Regions from separate parts of the Buttiauxella sp. AC038 genome, predicted to be linked through region 2. Evidence: predicted binding sites of a transcription regulator. Region 2 holds the regulator's gene; each other region holds the start of a gene.

Region 1 (4,599 bases), on a different contig from region 2:
TAATTTAAAGAATGCAGATGGAGAAGAGTGTGGAATATACAAAGAAACAATATCTTTTGATTGGTGTTGTATTTATTTTAGTGGCAATTTTTGGTTTTATGCTTGAAATGACTGATAATGGGGATGATGTTTTACATACTCAGGTATTAGTCAGCGTTCTTTGGAAAATATTTGCTGTTGTAGGTGGTATTATGTTTTTTATTGGAGTGCTAAAGAAAGCTGATGATAAAAAGAAAAGCAGAAATGAAAATTAAAATTGCTGATGAAGAACTCTGCGATAATATACTGGAGTCTGAGTCGTTAGCGCATGGGATCGTTAATCTTAATAGCAAATTCGCCCCTGATGCTGATGAAAAGAAACGTTATCAATGCGCAGACATTGTTAAACATATCATTGAATTTGATTCATCAATTCAATGGTCAGTTGATTCTATCCTTGATGGTGTCAATAAAGCAGAAAACATTGGTTATTCATCTGCCGAACTATCAGAGCTAAAAGAACTGACAATTCTCTATATCAATGCGCTAAAAGATATTCAGGAACGTACAACCAGAGAATGTTCAGAACTGGCAGAGAAAGCACTACTTTCTCATGGCATTAAGTTAGATGTTGAGAGTGACTTTCATGTTGACGGCTATCAGTTTAAAGCAACACCTGTTACCGACAAAATAAACTATATAGTGTCGGATTTATTTTCTTACAGTGACATTGCTAATATCAATATGAGTCTTGCTGATGTAACGGTAACAGGCGATAAAAAAATAAGAAAAACGCAGTTGCCAACGCGATTAATAATGAATCTTTGGGTTAATAACGAGGAACGGTGTAATGGATAAATTCAGTGAAATATTTCTTAGCATTGTCCTAAAACATGTTGAGACTATCCCGGAAGATGAATATCAGAAATATACGCAACTCAGTGAACACGGTGAGTCTGTGTATCCTAATAATGATGCCTGGCGAGGATTTGCATGTCGGGCGACGAGAAGAGAATTAATAGAACAGGCATGGTCAGTTAACGCCATTAAACCGGGCGACTATTTAAATGGATTTCTAAATGATAAAACAGTCATTGTTGGTCATATAGAAATGGAATATGAAAATAGTAAAAGTAGTGCCCCTGTCTACTTCTTTCCTGATGGCGGGATCTATGCTGCTGCTTTAGGTAACGACCGTGTTTATGATGCGTGGCTTTCATGGCCTTGCTATCCTCATGGATGGTAAACCGTTCCGTTGGGTGAGGCCGCAAAAGCGGCCTGACTTATGGCGTTCCTGCGTGAATACTTGCGCCCAATCCCCCCCCGCAAAATCTCAGATTTCACGTAGCGCAACGCGACTCCTGATACCATCAAAAAAACTCATCAATATCTTTTGCCATGCAAAACACCTAACTCACTGTAAAAAAACAATTCATACTCGCGCCGGTTGCGCATCGAGCGCGGCGGCCATGTCGTTTTGCAGCTGCGACCGCTACAGATATTTTGAACAAGATTTCACGCGTTTCCGGGCGGCATCCGGGACACTGGCGGCATCACTCCGGGCAGATCACAACCGCCTGGTATTAATTCCCCAGGCAGTTAGACATACAGCCTTTTCTGTCCAGTAGTACTGGCTGAGGGAGATCTGGCTTGATAAACTGGTATAACGATTTAAATACAACAGGGAAATTCGGTATGTGGGCATTTGAAACGGTTAACGTATTAAGTCTTTTCCTGTGGAGCATTGCTCTTCTGTGCATAGTGGCAGCATCGTTTGCTAAAAATATTTAAAGAAAGGCCGCGCCAGCGGCCTTTTTTACCCCTCCTGTTTAGATTGTCGCATTCCTTTCATCTCGCTATACTGTAAAAATGTACAGTTGTTTGGTGTCTTATGATGAAAGCAGAAATCTACTCTCCCGGTCAGTCCGTTAATCTAAAAATACCTTTGTTCTCATACAGATGTGAGGCTGGCTTTCCCAGCCCTGCACAGGACTATATCGACTCCACACTTGATCTGAATGAATACTGCATTCGCCACCCCTCGGCCTCGTACTACCTCCGGGCTTCCGGTGAGTCGATGGTCGAATCCGGGATTCAGTCGGGTGATCTGCTGGTTGTGGACAGGTCACTGACTCCGGTACATGGCAGCATTGTGATTGCCTGTATTGACAGTGAGTTTACGGTTAAAAAACTGTGCCTCCATCCCCGCCTGTGTCTGATGCCCATGAATCCGGCCTACAGCCCGATTTACGTCGATCCTGATGAACTGGAAATTTTCGGGGTCGTGACGCACAGCATTCATGATTTTCTGTAGGAGGCATCATGTACCTGCTGTGTGACGTAAATTCGATGTATGCGGCCTGTGAGCAGCTTTTCAGACCAGACCTGAGAGACAAGCCCGTCTGCGTTCTTTCGAACAACGACGGGAATTGTGTGGCGCTTAACCGCCAGGCAAAAAGCCTCGGTATCAAGCGCGGCGCACCGTATTTCCAGATCAATGCGCTGATACAGAAACACAATGTCGCCGTGTTCAGTTCTAACTACACACTTTATGGTGATCTCAGTGCGAGAGTATTTTCCGTACTGGACTCATTAGCTGTTAAAACAGAAGCTTACAGCATTGATGAAGCATTCCTGCTGGTAGACGGCATCGAGGCCAGCGAATCCCTGCAACATTACGCTCAACGGGTACGGGACACTGTTTATCAGCATACCGGGCTGACCTGTGGGATCGGCGTGGCGCAAACCCGGACACTGGCAAAGCTGGCTAATCATGCCGCCAAAACATGGACGGCAACGGGCGGTGTGGTGGTGCTCACTGAACGGCACCGCCAGCGGAAGTTAATGCACCTGCTCCCGGCTTCCGAGGTGTGGGGTATTGGACGGAAAACCAGTCAGAAGCTTGGCGCAATGGGTATACATACCGCACTGGAGCTTGCTGATGCCAGTTTACCGTTCATCCGTAAGACGTTCGGTGTGGTTACTGAGCGCACTGTACGGGAACTTAACGGGATTTCATGCGTATCTGTAGAATCGCACCCCGCCAGGCAACAAATCATTTGCAGTCGCAGTTTTGGCGAGCGGATCACCACGTTACAGGCCATGCATGAAGCGATCTGTCAGTATGCCGAACGTGCCGCAGAAAAGTTACGCGCCGACAGGCAGTTTTGCCGACATATCACGGTATTCATGAGTACCAGCCCCTTTTCCCGCGATCCCTACTACAGCAACAACGCCAGCCAGCGCCTGATGCTGGCAACGCAGGACACACGCGATATTGTCGCGGCGGCAGTCCGGGCGCTTGAATCGGTATGGCGGGACGGGTACAGGTATCAGAAAGCGGGGATCATGCTCAACGATCTCATGCCCGGTACAGGCCAGATTGATTTGTTTGATGAAACGCCACCCAGGGCGAACAGCGCCGCGCTTATGCGCGTGATTGACAGGATAAACCAGACGGAATCCTGTGGAATTAATTTTGCCGGACAAGGGATCAACAAAGGCTGGCAGATGAAGCGCGAAATGCTCTCCCCGGCGTATACGACGAACTGGAAACAGCTTCCGGTTGCAGTCATTAAATAAGTGGTACATCTTCGCCAGAGCTGGCTGTAGCAGCGCCGGGCGCGTATCCTGTGTGATACTTTCGTTTGCGTGACAGGTGACTTTGAATGGAATTAACGGTCTTAAATGTAACCCTGATGGGGGCAGCAGGTTCGTTTATTGGTGTGGCGTTTTCGGCGCTGATTAACTGGATGATAGCAAAAGACAACCGCGCAAAATCTCTGAATGAATGGCGCAGAGAGAAATTACTGGCACTGGTCTATGAGTTCCTGCATGAATATAAAGAATGCACCTCCCGTAATAACAGGAATATAGGCCAGTATGATATAAGTATTATTACTGAAATGGCGCTTAAAAATTATCATCCCTGTGATCAGAAAGCTTATCAGATATGCCTGTTTATGCCTGCAAATAAGAGTGAAGATTTTATTGGGAAATATAATGCGATGAAACTTGAGGCAGCAAAAAATACCGATAAAATGCACCATAATTTTATGACAGGCAATCATTATGATTATTTCTCAACAACCGAAGATTACAGCCAGCTTAATGATGTGATTGCATTATTGTCCGGTGTGATAAAGAAAATGAAGTAACCCCGGCTCAGGTAAGCGACGAGGTGGTGATTTTTCAGGCGCTCTCTCGTCAATTCTTGCCTCCAATCCCCCCGCAAAATCTCAGATTTCACGTAGCGCAACGCGCCGCCTGATACCATCAAAAAAACTCACCAACATTTTTTGCAATGCAAAACACCTAACTCACTGTAAAACAACAATTCATTGAAACGCCGGCTTCGCCCTCGATGCGCTGGCCGTGGCGTTTATCAGCTGCGACCGCTCCAGATATTTTGAACAAGATTTCACGCGTTTCCGGGCGGTATCCGGGACACTGGCGGCATCGCTCCGGGCAGATCACAACGGGCAGGTATTAATTCCCGCGCCACATTGGACGTTCAGGTTTTTCTGTCCAGTTGCCCTTCCCTTGTTCTAATAGTTACAACATACATCTATTCATCACAACATCTGGTGCCTGTCGGCGGCATCGTGCCTGTATCCTGGG
Region 2 (4,599 bases):
AGCGTGCCGGGTTAATCACCACTTCTTCACCCGTAAGGGTAATCAGATCCTGGCGAACCAGTTCATTAAGCAGCGCATCCATTTCACTGGCAAGTTCAGCTTTTTCCCAACGCAGGAACAGCTCAGACTTCAGCATTGGGTAGAGTAGCTCAACCTGACGCAGAAGCTCGCTACGGGAAATGTGGCGATGCTGCGTGATAATTGCAGCCAGCAGAGAAGGCAACACCAGCATATGCAGGATGTTGTTACGGTAGTAAGTCATCAGTACTGCCTGCTCACGCGGCAGAATGATGATGTCACCAATCGTATCTTTCTCTAATTCAAACTTGTTCATCTGCAACGCATGTTCGATAAGCGCTTCTGCTGGCTGATCTGGTGCGGTCGCATCCGGTGAATACGGCACATTACGCAACAGGCTCAGGTAACAGTTGAGCTGTTCGGTCAGTTGTTCGCGCGTCAGTGAACGCTGGCGCGATGCCAGGAGCGCGGTACAACACAGGTTCATGGCGTTTGCCGCGCCTGCATTGTTAATACGCACCATCAGTTCGGCAGCAATTTCATTAACCGTTGGCGTTAACCATGCCGGGCGAATGGATTCAATCGGGTCGATTGAATCACGCCACTCAGGCACTCGCTGGTTGAGGAATGTCATCAACGGCATAGGTTCGCCGAAGTTAACATAGCCCTGGCCGAGGTTACGCAGCTTGCTCAGCCCACGAACCATCTGCATGAAGCTTTCTTTTTCTTTGGTCGCACCGCGCAGTTCTTTTGCGTAAGTCCCCACTTCCATTACATGCTCGTAGCCAATGTAAATTGGCACCAATGTAATTGGACGAGTACCGCCACGCAGCATGGCCTGAATGGTCATCGACAGCGTGCCGGTTTTCGGGTCAAGCAAACGGCCGGTACGAGAACGGCCACCTTCCACAAAGTATTCAACGGAATAGCCACGGCTAAACAGCTCGCCAAGATATTCACGGAACACGGTGGAGTAGAGTTTGCTGCCCTTAAAGGTACGGCGAATAAAGAACGCGCCCAGGCGGCGGAAAATCGGGCCTGCTGGCCAGAAGTTCAGGTTGATACCCGCCGCAATGTGCGGAGGAACCAGCCCCTGGTGGTAAAGCACGTAAGACAAAAGCATGTAGTCCATGTGGCTGCGGTGGCAGGGAACATAGACAATCTCGTGGCCGTCGTGAGCCAGTTGGCGTACACGTTCTGCATTATGAACGTTAATGCCCTGGTACAGGCGGTTCCACGTCAGACCTAATACGCGGTCGGTCAAACGCACGGCTTCATAGGAGAAGTTCGCCGCAATCTCTTCCATCAAGGCAACAGCATTTTGCTGTGCTTTTTCATGGGAGATTTTCTTGCTGCGCGCTTCATCTTCTACTGCACGGGCAATAGCTTTTGAGGCCAGAAGTTTGTTAAACAGATCCTGACGTACCGGCAGACGCGGGCCTACAGTCGCTAAACGCTGGCGAGCAAAGTGCATACGCGCCACGCGTGCCAGTTTTTGGGCGATTTTTTTATCTGTACCGTGATCGGTTGCCATCTGGCGCAGCGAAACAGGTGCCGAGAACCGCACAAAACTGTCGCGCCCAAGCCAGGATACCGCGAAGAATTTCTGAATGCCGTTAAGCATCTTCAGTGGCGGGTTAACTTCGCCTTTTTCGCGACCCGGAGAGCGGCCAAACATCACCGATACCGGCACCATCTGCACATCCAGATTTGGATTGCTGCGGTGCAAGTCGAGATAATCATGGAATAGCTTGATCGACTCTTCTTTTGGCGTGTAATAAGTGAACACGCGCGGGCCGCCATGGATAAAGACATAGCGCGGCAATACCGCACCGTCGATCTCTAATGGCTCGAGAGGGTCGGGCAAGTTGTGCGCGAGGCATTGCGCGCGCAGGGTTAATAAGTCCGCCTTTGAGTTATACGGCAGAACGTACATTATTGGGCGTGTGGGATCTAAGCCCAGTTCGGCCTGTGGATCTGCCGGAATGGACTTGCTCTTTACCAGAACGCCTAATGGTAAATTAAGTAATTTGTAGTAGATTCTTGGCCAGCCTGACATAAACGATGTAAAGCCTCAGGTTAATGATGCAAATTCGCCGCAAGAATATCAGAATCTCACCCAGATTTCTGTGGCGTTATAATTTTGACAAGCATTGATGCAAATAATTTGAAAAGGTTTCCTAAAATGGCGAGCAGTACCACTGGACTTACCCGTATCATCAAAGCCGCAGGCTACTCATGGAAAGGGCTCAAAGCAGCCTGGATCAATGAAGCAGCTTTCCGCCAGGAAGGCGTTTCTGCCGTTATCGCCATTGCCATCGCATGTTGGTTAGATGTCGACCCCATTACCCGCATTCTACTTATCGGCTCAGTCGTGTTGGTCATGATTGTCGAGATCCTCAACAGCGCTATCGAGGCTCTTGTCGACCGTGTTGGCACTGATTATCACGAACTTTCCGGGCGAGCCAAAGACATGGGCTCGGCCGCAGTATTAATTTCAATTATCCTCGCGGTAATTACCTGGGTCACGCTGCTTTGGTCGCATTTGCGGTGATCTTTCCAGAATAGTTAAGTGCCTGGTTTTTTGCTTAATTTGTGGTTCCAAATTGACCTTTGACTGTATATACTCACAGCATAACTGTATAAACACCCAGGGGGCGGAATGAAAGCGTTAACTACCAGGCAGCAAGAGGTGTTTGATCTTATTCGGGATCATATCAGCCAGACCGGCATGCCACCGACTCGTGCCGAGATTGCTCAACGTCTGGGGTTCCGTTCTCCGAACGCCGCTGAAGAGCATTTAAAAGCACTTGCCCGTAAAGGTGTGCTTGAAATTGTTTCTGGCGCATCCCGTGGTATCCGCCTGTTGGTGGAAGAAGTGACCGGTATTCCACTGGTTGGGCGTGTTGCTGCAGGTGAGCCACTCCTTGCACAGCAACACATCGAAGGCCATTATCAGGTCGACCCATCACTGTTTAAACCAAATGCCGACTTCTTGCTGCGCGTCAGCGGTATGTCGATGAAAGACATCGGCATTATGGATGGCGATCTGCTTGCGGTTCATAAAACCCAGGATGTGCGTAATGGCCAGGTTGTTGTCGCGCGTATCGATGATGAAGTTACCGTTAAGCGCTTAAAACAACAGGGCAACACCGTTCATCTGTTGCCAGAAAACAGTGAGTTTGAACCGATCGTGGTTGACCTACGCGAGCATAACTTCTCTATTGAAGGGCTGGCTGTTGGGGTTATCCGCAACGGCGACTGGCTGTAAAATCTCTTTAGGTGATGCGCATTTAAAGTGCGCATCACTGCCTTAATTATCTTTGATCTCCTTCAGGAGATGTCATGCAATTATTCTCCACAGCGGATCGTGCGCTCTGGCGCCTCGCTTTACCCATGATTTTCTCCAACATTACTGTTCCGCTGCTTGGCCTTGTCGATACGGCTGTTATTGGTCATCTGGATAGTCCTGTTTATCTGGGCGGTGTTGCCATTGGTGCGACAGCAACCAGCTTCCTGTTTATGTTGCTGCTGTTTTTGCGAATGAGTACCACAGGTTTAACTGCTCAGGCTTTTGGTGCCAATAATCCCTCAGCGTTAGCTCGTGCACTGGTGCAACCATTATTACTGGCACTAGGGGCAGGGGTGGCAATTGTCTTACTGCGCGATCCCCTCATTTCACTCGCTTTACAAATTGTCGGCGGCAATCAGGATGTGCTCGTACAAGCGCAACGCTTTCTTGAAATCCGCTGGCTGAGTGCGCCAGCCTCGCTTGCCAACCTCGTTTTACTGGGATGGTTGCTAGGGGTTCAATACGCACGAGCTCCGGTTATCTTGCTGGTAGTCGGCAATCTTCTGAATATCGTACTGGATGTGTGGCTGGTGATGGGGGTGCACCTTGATGTTCAAGGGGCGGCACTTGCGACTGTTACTGCTGAATACGCGACATTTTTCATCGGATTGCTGATGGTGAAGAAGGCTATGGGCTTGCGAGGTATCAGCTTTGAGATGCTCAAACAGTCCTGGCGTGGCAATGTTCGGCGCTTACTGGCGCTTAATCGGGACATCATGTTGCGCTCGTTATTACTGCAAGTGTGCTTTGCTTCAGTCACCATCTTTGGTGCGCGCTTAGGCAGCGAAATTGTCGCCGTCAATGCGGTGTTAATGACTCTCCTGACGTTTACCGCTTATGCGCTTGATGGTTTTGCCTATGCTGTTGAAGCTCACTCCGGGCAAGCTTATGGTGCAAAGAATCGTGGTCAATTGCTCGAGGTTTGGGGGGCAGCTTGTCGGCAGGCGGGTTTAGTCGCGCTCATGTTTGCCGTGGTGTATGCCCTATTTGGCGAGCAAATTGTTTCTCTTCTGACGTCCATTTCCCAATTACAGCTACAGGCCGATCGTTATCTCCACTGGCAGATTGTGTTACCCGTGGTTGGTGTCTGGTGCTACTTGCTGGATGGGATGTTTATTGGCGCGACAAGAGGCGCTGAGATGCGTAATAGCATGGCGGTTGCCGCTGTTGGTTTCGGCCTAACGCTCTTCACTGTTCCGTATTTAGGCAACCACGGGTTATGGCTGTCT
Region 3 (4,599 bases), 2.6 Mb from region 2:
ATGGGCAGCTCGGCGATTACCATCTACCAGCGTGCTCCACTCTTCCCACTCCTCCGACACTACAGACTGACGCTGATAAATAGCATATTCATTACCGGTTTCGAAAATCTGGCGATAGCGATAGCCATTTTGCGTGTAAGGTGCGGAAATATCACGCTGGGGGATACGGTCGATCATCTCTTTGAGCAGGCGTTCTTGCAATGCCTGCTGCGTACTCATGATCTGATGACCGTAGTCATTCTCCTGATGAAGATAATCAAGCACCTGTGCATCAGAACGCTCATCATCGCGCAGCCAGTAATAGTTATCGATGCGGGTGTCACCATGCATGGTCATGGAGTGGGGGATTTTTTTTGCTTTTGGTGGCATGTCATTTTTCTTTTTGAGTTAACACCCTGTAAGGGTGGCAAATTCAGACAGCCTTGCAAGCGTAACGTGGGATTTTAGGGAAAATGCCGGGATTAACCCGGCAGATTTAGTTTCTGCTGCTGAATATCTTGTTCGATGCCTTCGCGTACATCCTGAGGAATTTTTAGCGCATCGCCGAGCGCATTGAGATAACTGCGCTCCATAAAGTGGTCGATGTCGATTGCAGCACAGCTCAGGAAGTAAAGCTCCAGCGCTTCTTCTTCATTATTAACGCCTTCGACGAGGCGTTGCGGATCAAGAGGTTGATCGATAGCTTGCTGAATTAGATTACGCCCCGGCCCTTCGATACCGGCATCACGTAGTTGCTGCTCGATAATCTGACGCTCTTTATCATCAATATGACCATCGCTTTTAGCCGCGAAAACCAAAGCGGTAATCAGGCGCTCCGTACGAACATCGACAGGCGAAGTTTGCTGCCCAAACTGCGGCTCACCCTGATGGGCTTCACGCACTCGGTCTTTATATTTGTTCCACAGTACGCTTCCCGCAACCGCACCACCACCGACCAATAACGCGCTGGTGCCGTACTTTGTCAGTAGTTTCCGTGACGATTTGCTCGCCAGCAGCAAGCCCGCTAACCCGCCCAGTGCGCCAGGCACCAGTAACTTACTCAGCCCCTGAGAATTGTTTCCCTGAGGAGTTTGTGAGGATTGATTCTGACCAGTGTGATTCTGGATGGATTGCGTCGCTTGCCCCAGCATAGACTGAAGCTGCTGTAACCAATTGCTCATTAGAGACACCCTTTGTGAGAACTTAACATCTGAGGTTAAGCCAAAGGCTGTCAAGAAGTGTCTGATTAGGCTAAAGATGAGAAAAGAACCGCGCCGGTAACCCGACGCGATAAAACTTATGCAGCTTTAGTGCGTTTACGCGGGTGTTCAGCCACTTTATCGTCTGCAACAGACTCTTCAGCGTTATCGGCTTCATCTGCGGCTTCACCGGCAGTTTCAGTACTTTCAAGGTCCGGCAATTTACCGCTTTTCAGCACGCTGGAAAGCACGTCTTTGTTTTCTGCCATCCACATAGCCAGCACATCGCTTTGCCCTTCTTCGAAAGCAACAGGGCTGTGTACGAGCCACTCGCTCAACACTTCTGCCAGATCGAGCATTTTGTCGTAGGCGTCTGCATCTTTTTTACTGGCAAAAGACATTTTTTCTTGCCCCTCTCGTACAACAACGTATTTGATTTCAACCGCCATTTTGCAGCTCCGGTTTAACTGTTTATTTAAACAGTGTAATGATATTGCCCCTGTATCGCAAGTGGGAAAATCGCTGCGTACGCAAACGTTTTCGTTTATAATCCGCCGGTCTATTTTCTCCGTTCGGGTATACAGATTATGTCAATTTTGGGAACAGCGCTTCGTCCATCAGCTACACGAGTTATGTTGTTAGGATCAGGCGAATTAGGAAAAGAAGTGGCGATTGAATGCCAGCGTCTTGGTCTGGAAGTTATCGCAGTAGACCGCTACGCCGATGCCCCCGCTATGCATGTTGCTCACCGCAGCCATGTCATCAATATGCTGGACGGTGCCGAGCTTAAAAAACTGGTTTCCGTAGAAATGCCGGATTTCATCGTTCCCGAAATTGAAGCGATCGCAACAGACATGCTGGTTGAGCTTGAGCAGCAAGGTCAGTGCGTGGTGCCTTGCGCGCGCGCAACCCAACTGACCATGAACCGCGAAGGTATTCGCCGCCTGGCCGCAGAAGAACTCGCTCTGCCGACCTCCAGCTTCCGCTTTGCCGATAACGAAGCTGCATTTTTACAGGCAGTTGAAGAAATCGGCCTGCCTTGCATCGTTAAACCGGTGATGAGTTCTTCCGGCAAAGGGCAAAGTTTTATTCGTACAGCCGACCAGTTAGCGAAAGCGTGGGAGTACGCTCAGGAAGGCGGTCGCGCAGGTAAAGGCAAAGTTATTGTCGAAGGTGTGGTGAATTTCGATTTTGAAATCACCCTGCTGACGATTAGTGCTGTCGATGGCGTGCATTTCTGTGCCCCAATCGGCCACCGCCAGGAAGACGGTGACTATCGCGAATCCTGGCAGCCGCAACAAATGAGCGATGCCGCTCTTGCCCGTGCGCAAGAAATTGCTGAAAAAGTGGTGAAAGCGTTGGGGGGTTACGGTTTGTTTGGCGTCGAACTTTTCGTGTGTGGCGATGAGGTTATTTTTAGTGAAGTCTCCCCTCGCCCGCACGACACCGGCATGGTGACGATGATTTCTCAGGACGTTTCCGAGTTTGCATTGCACGTCCGCGCTTTCCTCGGCTTGCCGATTGGTGACATTCGCCAGTACGGCCCGGCAGCTTCTGCGGTGATCCTTCCAGAATTGAGCAGCGACAACGTGCACTTCGGCAATGTGGGTGCCGCAGTGGGCGCAGGTTTGCAAGTGCGTCTGTTCGGTAAGCCTGAGATTAACGGTAAACGCCGAATGGGTGTGGCACTGGCAACGGGTTCCAGCGTGGAAGATGCCATTGCACGTGCTATCGCTGCAACCAAAGCCATAATCGTCAAAGGATAAAAAAATCCCCGCTCATCTGAGCAGGGATTCAATAACACGAATCATTCGAGTCGTAGGAAGGCGGCAAGAGAACGAATCCCCGGGAGTATAGATAACTATGTAACCGGGGTGAGTGAACGTAGCCAACGCATCTACGGCTCGAAGGATGACGTGTTATTTCGCGCCTTCGACAGCTTCACGGGCGAGAGTAGTAATACGATCGTAATCGCCAGCTTCCAGCGCGTCAGCCGGAACCAACCATGAACCACCGATACACAGCACGCTTTTCAGCGCCAGGTAGTCACGGTAGTTAGCCGGTGTGATACCGCCAGTTGGGCAGAAACGAACCTGAGAGAATGGACCTGCGATAGCTTGCAGCGCTTTGGTGCCGCCATTTGCTTCAGCCGGGAAGAATTTGAATTCTTTCAAGCCGTAGTCCAGACCCAGCATCAGTTCAGAAACAGTGCTGATACCTGGGATCAATGGAATGGAGCCTTCGGTTGCTGCTTTCAGCAGTGGCTCGGTCAGACCTGGGCTGATGGCGAACTGCGCGCCAGCTGCGGTCACTTCTGCCAGTTGCTCTGGGTTCAGTACGGTACCCGCACCAATAATCGCTTCTGGTACTTCTTTAGCGATTGCACGGATTGCGTCCATTGCGCATGGAGTACGCAGAGTCACTTCCAGAACGCGCACGCCGCCAGCAACTAATGCTTTAGCCATTGGTACTGCGTGTTCCAGTTTGTTAATTACGATAACCGGGACAACCGGTCCTGTTTTCAGGATCTGTTCCGCAGTAGTTTTCCAGTTTTTCATCTCAAGCCTCTTCAACCAACTTTATAATTCGTTTCCAGCGCAGCAAGTGCTGCCTCCGGTCCTTAAAATTTAATGCAGGTCGCGCCCTGTTCCGCGCCAGATAACTGCTCGCGTAACGCGCTAAATAGTTCACGGCCGGTTCCAACACGATCCGCGCTGAGATCCGGGTGGTATGCAGTGCGTTTTTCCAGCTCGGCATCATCGACCAGCAATGTCAGTTCACCCGTTTGCCCGTTGACGCGAATCATATCGCCATCCCGGACTTTTGCCAGTAGCCCACCATCATAAGCTTCTGGGGTAACATGGATGGCAGAGGGCACCTTACCTGAAGCGCCCGACAGCCGTCCATCAGTGACTAACGCTATTTTGAAACAGCGGTCCAATAATACCCCAAGTGGCGGCATAAGTTTATGTAATTCTGGCATGCCGTTAGCTTTTGGCCCTTGATGGCGGACAACAACCACGCAATCACGGTCAAGATGGCCTGCTTCGAAAGCCGGTAAAACGTCGTGCTGGCTTTCGAAAATGACCGCAGGCGCTTCAATAATTTGGTTTTCTACTGGCACCGCAGAGGTTTTCATTACCGCACGACCCAGATTACCGCTGAGGACTTTCGTGCCGCCATGTTTAGAGAAAGGTTTTTCGAAGGTCGCGATAACATCAGTATCGAGCGCGGTTGTTGCGCCTTCACGCCATGCCAACTGACCGTTATCCAGCCACGGTTCCATGGTGTAGTGATGCAGACCAAAGCCCGCAACGGTGTTGACATCTTCATGCAGCAAACCGCCTTTGAGCAATTCGCGCATCAATACCGGCACGCCGCCCGCCGCCTGGAAGTGGTTAATGTCCGCAGGGCCATTCGG

Evidence for each region. Region 2 encodes LexA, which represses DNA repair genes until DNA is damaged. Its sites were predicted from a motif close to TNCTGTATGTACATACAGNA; they were not measured.
Region 1: the regulator LexA is predicted to act here: its motif matches at 1,839-1,858, upstream of umuD (translesion error-prone DNA polymerase V autoproteolytic subunit).
Region 3: the regulator LexA is predicted to act here: its motif matches at 1,644-1,663, upstream of AC0IXI_RS09955 (YebG family protein).

What each region holds. Positions count from the first base shown of each region.
Region 1 covers NZ_CEEDCQ010000006.1:15,541-20,139, reverse strand. The annotation lists gene AC0IXI_RS24285 (hypothetical protein) at 30-254, shown strand; gene AC0IXI_RS24280 (hypothetical protein) at 244-837, shown strand; gene AC0IXI_RS24275 (hypothetical protein) at 830-1,225, shown strand; gene umuD (translesion error-prone DNA polymerase V autoproteolytic subunit) at 1,874-2,293, shown strand; gene umuC (translesion error-prone DNA polymerase V subunit UmuC) at 2,302-3,561, shown strand; gene AC0IXI_RS24260 (hypothetical protein) at 3,648-4,136, shown strand.
Region 2 covers NZ_CEEDCQ010000001.1:4,656,840-4,661,438, reverse strand. The annotation lists gene plsB (glycerol-3-phosphate 1-O-acyltransferase PlsB) at 1-2,077, opposite strand, end outside; gene AC0IXI_RS22050 (diacylglycerol kinase) at 2,204-2,572, shown strand; gene lexA (transcriptional repressor LexA) at 2,681-3,289, shown strand; gene dinF (MATE family efflux transporter DinF) at 3,364-4,599, shown strand, end outside.
Region 3 covers NZ_CEEDCQ010000001.1:2,085,230-2,089,828, reverse strand. The annotation lists gene ptrB (oligopeptidase B) at 1-369, opposite strand, end outside; gene AC0IXI_RS09960 (tellurite resistance TerB family protein) at 462-1,160, opposite strand; gene AC0IXI_RS09955 (YebG family protein) at 1,277-1,627, opposite strand; gene purT (formate-dependent phosphoribosylglycinamide formyltransferase) at 1,766-2,944, shown strand; gene AC0IXI_RS09945 (bifunctional 4-hydroxy-2-oxoglutarate aldolase/2-dehydro-3-deoxy-phosphogluconate aldolase) at 3,098-3,736, opposite strand; gene edd (phosphogluconate dehydratase) at 3,799-4,599, opposite strand, start outside.